One region of the Providencia sp. PROV003 genome, then DNA from elsewhere that is predicted to be linked to it. Evidence: predicted binding sites of a transcription regulator. Region 1 holds the regulator's gene; the other holds the start of a gene.
The links. Region 1 encodes PurR, which represses purine synthesis genes. Its sites were predicted from a motif close to CANGCAAACGTTTGCNTG; they were not measured.

Region 1 (2,212 bases):
AATAGCTAAGGGCGAGATATCTCGCCCTTATTTTTTACGCACATTGCTATGAGTAAAAATAAAATCAAAAAATATGTGCAGCAATAAAAATAATCATTGCTAATGAACCCAACGCAGCCAGTAATCCATATTTAACATCTGTATCCATGAGTTCCTCTCATCTAAACGTAATTGAATTAGCGAATAACCATATTAACATAAAGGTTATTAAGTATATATATCCAAAAAAACAAAACTCGTGCCTATATCACATGTTATAACATCAATTATTTCTTTCGTTTTTGCGCTAGATCAGACAAAATCGACAACAAATCGCTAAATTATTGCCAGCAAAGGATCAATGCATCAATATGCTGGTAATTTTTTAACAAGAATGCTTATAGAGACCTATTGTTGGTCAGGAGTTTTTTTCCCCCATGGCAACGATTAAAGATGTGGCGAAACGCGCTGGCGTATCTACCACAACCGTATCCCATGTTATTAATAAAACGCGCTTTGTGGCTGATGATACTAAGGCTGCGGTCTGGGCTGCAATTAAAGAGCTCAATTATTCACCAAGTGCGGTTGCCCGTAGTCTAAAAGTTAATCACACTAAGTCGATTGGTTTGCTGGCAACCTCCAGTGAAGCACCCTATTTTGCTGAGGTAATAGAATCAGTTGAAAATAGCTGCTATGAAAAAGGCTATACACTAATCCTCTGTAATTCCCATAATAATTTGGGTAAACAAAAAGCCTATCTACAAATGCTTGCGCAAAAACGCGTAGATGGTTTACTCGTTATGTGCTCTGAATACCCAGATACTTTAATCAGTATGTTAGAAGATTATCGTAATATTCCAATGGTCGTTATGGATTGGGGTACGTCACGAGGTGATTTTACTGACAGTATTATCGACAACTCATTCCATGGCGGCTACCTTGCAGGGCGTTATTTGATTGACCGTGGCCACCGTGATATCGGTGTCATTCCTGGTTCACTCGAAAGAAATACAGGCATTGGTCGTTTAACTGGTTTCCAAAAAGCGATGGAAGAGGCCAAAATTACGTTAAAAGATGAGTGGATCGTCCAAGGGGATTTTGAGCCTGAATCAGGCTACAAAGCAATGATGCAAATCCTTAGCCATAAACAGCGCCCTACCGCGGTATTCTGTGGTGGCGATATTATGGCGATGGGAGCGATTTGCGCCGCAGATGAGATGGGCCTGCGTGTACCGCAAGATATTTCAGTGATTGGCTATGATAATGTGCGTAATGCGCGCTATTTTACCCCTGCTCTAACGACTATCCACCAGCCAAAAGAGCGTTTAGGGCAAATGGCCTTTACAATGTTACTCGATAGAATTGTGAATAAGCGCGAAGATGCGCAAACTATCGAGGTACATCCACGGCTGGTTGAACGCCGCTCTGTTGCTGATGGGCCATTTATTGATTACCGCCGATAACTTAGCAACCTAAGTTGAAAGCCATTCCGCGTTAAGTGTTTCAGTATCACCGAGGTAATCTAATAACCAACTTAACGCTGGAGATGTGTTTTTTTCAACCCAAGTTAGGCAGCAAGGGCTTGGTGGAAATGGTTGTACTAATGCCAATTCCACTAACTTCCCTTCCTCGCATAAAGGGGTTGCGCGGTGTTCGGGCACCATGCCCACACATAGCCCATTGACTAAACATGCCAAACCATTTTCCCAATAAGGCACAACAAGACGCCGCTGGTTATCAAGGGCCCATGTGTCTCTTTTGGGTAAATTACGGGAGGTATCTTCTAAGCATAAACTGGGGTATTCACGCATTTGTTCATCCACCAACTTACCTTCTATTTTGGCTAATGGGTGCTCAGGGCTCGCAACACACATCCAAGACATGAAACCCATATCACGAAAACTGTATCTTTCACCAATGGGGGAAGCACGTGTTGCGCCAATCGCCACATCAACACGACCATCAGCTAAAGCATCCCAAACACCATTAAACACTTCAGGGTGAATATACAGTTCAATATCAGGAAAATGACGATAGAAATCTAGAATGAGTTGTTCTGTGCGCTGCGGTTTGACAATGCAGTCAACTGCGATACTAAATTGACCACGCCAACCATTTGCGACTTGTTGGCATTGATGTCTGGTATCTGTCATTTTTTTGATAACAGAACGACTTTGTTTAATAAATATTGCCCCCGCCTCGGTAAGAACTACATCACGATGGCGACGTTCAA
Region 2 (2,212 bases), 880 kb from region 1:
TTATCAATAAAGGAATCTTGGCGAGCAAAATAAACGTATTCAAAAATACATGGCGTCAATTGTGGGTTTTCTGCGCATTGACGGGTAAATAATTGGCCTTTCTCAGTGACATAGACCGCTTCACCGGGGGCGACATCCCGTAAAAACTCAAAACCTAGTGTATCAAGTGCGACACTTTCAGAAGCCACCATATATTCGTGCTCACCCTTCTCTGTGACCCGACGCCCTAATACTAGGGGACGAATACCATGAGGGTCACGGAATGCTAACATCCCATGGCCAATAATAAGTGCCACACAAGCATAGGCGCCGCGTAGTTTTTTGTGCATCGCTGAGACAGCACTAAACACGTTATCTGGCTCAAGAGGGAAATGGTCAAACCTATCTAGCTCATAAGCTAATACGTTGAGTAATATTTCAGAATCCGATGTGGTATTGACATGGCGGCGTGCTGTTTCAAATAAACTCCGAGTGAGTTCATGAGCATTTGTCAGATTACCATTATGAGCAAGGGTGATACCAAAAGGTGAGTTTACGTAGAAAGGTTGAGCTTCAGAAGCACTTGAACTCCCCGCAGTTGGGTAACGAACATGCCCTAACCCCATACAGCCTTGTAACCTGAGCATGTGACGTGTTTCAAACACATCCTTAACCAGACCATTCGCTTTGCGTAAACGAATATTATTTTTGCCATCAATAGTGGCAATACCTGCTGCATCTTGCCCACGATGTTGTAACACCGTTAAAGCATCATAAATCGATTGGTTTACCGGTGTTACACCGGCGATACCGACAATACCGCACATTTAGTCTTTCCTCATCAGCCAGACGGAGAAATATTCTCCGGTAGGAAACTTGACGCATTTTGCAGGTAGTCAAAAAACCACCTGATGATATGACTGAACTGCGGAATAAGTTCCGAACGCTGCCAATCCTCACTTTGAGGAAGTGGTGTAAATGTATCGAGAAAAAACAATAAGGCCGAAACAATTAACACACCACGCAGCGCACCGAAGCAGATCCCCAGAACCCGATCTGTGCCTGATAACCCCGTTTTTTGTACTAATGAGCTAATCACATAGTTCACTACTGCCCCCACAATAAGGGTGGCAATAAATAATGCAGCGATAGCAATGCCATTTCTAACAAGTATATCCTCAAAGCGCGTAAAGTAGCTGGCTAAATAAGGATAAAAGGTACTTGCAACAAAAAAAGCACAACCCCATGTCACTAGTGATAATGCCTCACGTACAAAACCACGGATCAAGCTAACCAGTGCCGAGAAGCCAATAATGGCGATAATTGCGTAATCTATCCAGACCATATTCCATTCCAAAATTCGCACTCACGACATCAGCGAAGTGCATTCTAACAGAAAACGAAAACGTTTGCGTAACCATTTTTCTATCAAATTTAAAAAAATAGCGGCGAAAAGAAAAAATCATAATCGCCGCAGTAAGTTACTAAATCCCCTTACCTTTTAGGGATTATTGGATCTTTAATTTTAAGGTTTATAGGTTTGAATTATCCCTTTAGTCCCTGTAATCGAATTTAGCTCTGGTAACGCGGCCTCTAGCCTTTGCCTAGAGGCTTCTGGCCCCACGTAAATACGTGTGAGTTTATTATTCACTGGCTTAGCGGGAACCGTATACACTTGGTAACCAGACAACCTGAGTTTTGCCACAATTTCTTCTACCTTAGCTGCATTGTTTAAGGCAATAACTTGCACAACAAACGCTTTACCTTGCGGAGCTGGTTTCACTTCGGGTTTAGGCTCCGGTTTTGGTTCAACTTTCGGTTGTGGCTTAGGCTCTGGTTTAACTTCTGGCTTGATTGGTTTTACTGGCTCAACAACAGCAGGTGGATTATTTTCAGCCGATGTTGCCGCTTCAACTTGTTCATTTTGCTGCTGTGTTATCGCTTCTGACAGCATCGCTTCAGAAGCCCCTTCAGAAGAAGCTGTTGATGTCGTACTGGCGATAGGCGCTATCGCTTCAATATCTTCTTCATCACCCGGTTTAGGGATAATAGGAATGGCCGCAAATTCATTTTCATTATATTTCTTATCGCCATCAAGCAGTGCAGGGAGAACGATAACCCCTACAGCAACAAGAACAATGGCGCCAGCAAGACGATTCTGAAATTTACTAGCCACCGGCACTATCCTTTTTGGTTTTCTAATAACATCATAACATGGGCGACAGTATGAAAT

Region 2: the regulator PurR is predicted to act here: its motif matches at 1,378-1,395, upstream of cvpA (colicin V production protein).

What each region holds. Positions count from the first base shown of each region.
Region 1 is NZ_CP096369.1:3,425,947-3,428,158, forward strand. Features, by position in the region: gene purR (HTH-type transcriptional repressor PurR) at 417-1,442, shown strand; gene punR (DNA-binding transcriptional activator PunR) at 1,452-2,212, opposite strand, start outside.
Region 2 is NZ_CP096369.1:2,546,993-2,549,204, reverse strand. Features, by position in the region: gene purF (amidophosphoribosyltransferase) at 1-806, opposite strand, end outside; gene cvpA (colicin V production protein) at 821-1,324, opposite strand; gene dedD (cell division protein DedD) at 1,505-2,155, opposite strand; gene folC (bifunctional tetrahydrofolate synthase/dihydrofolate synthase) at 2,161-2,212, opposite strand, start outside.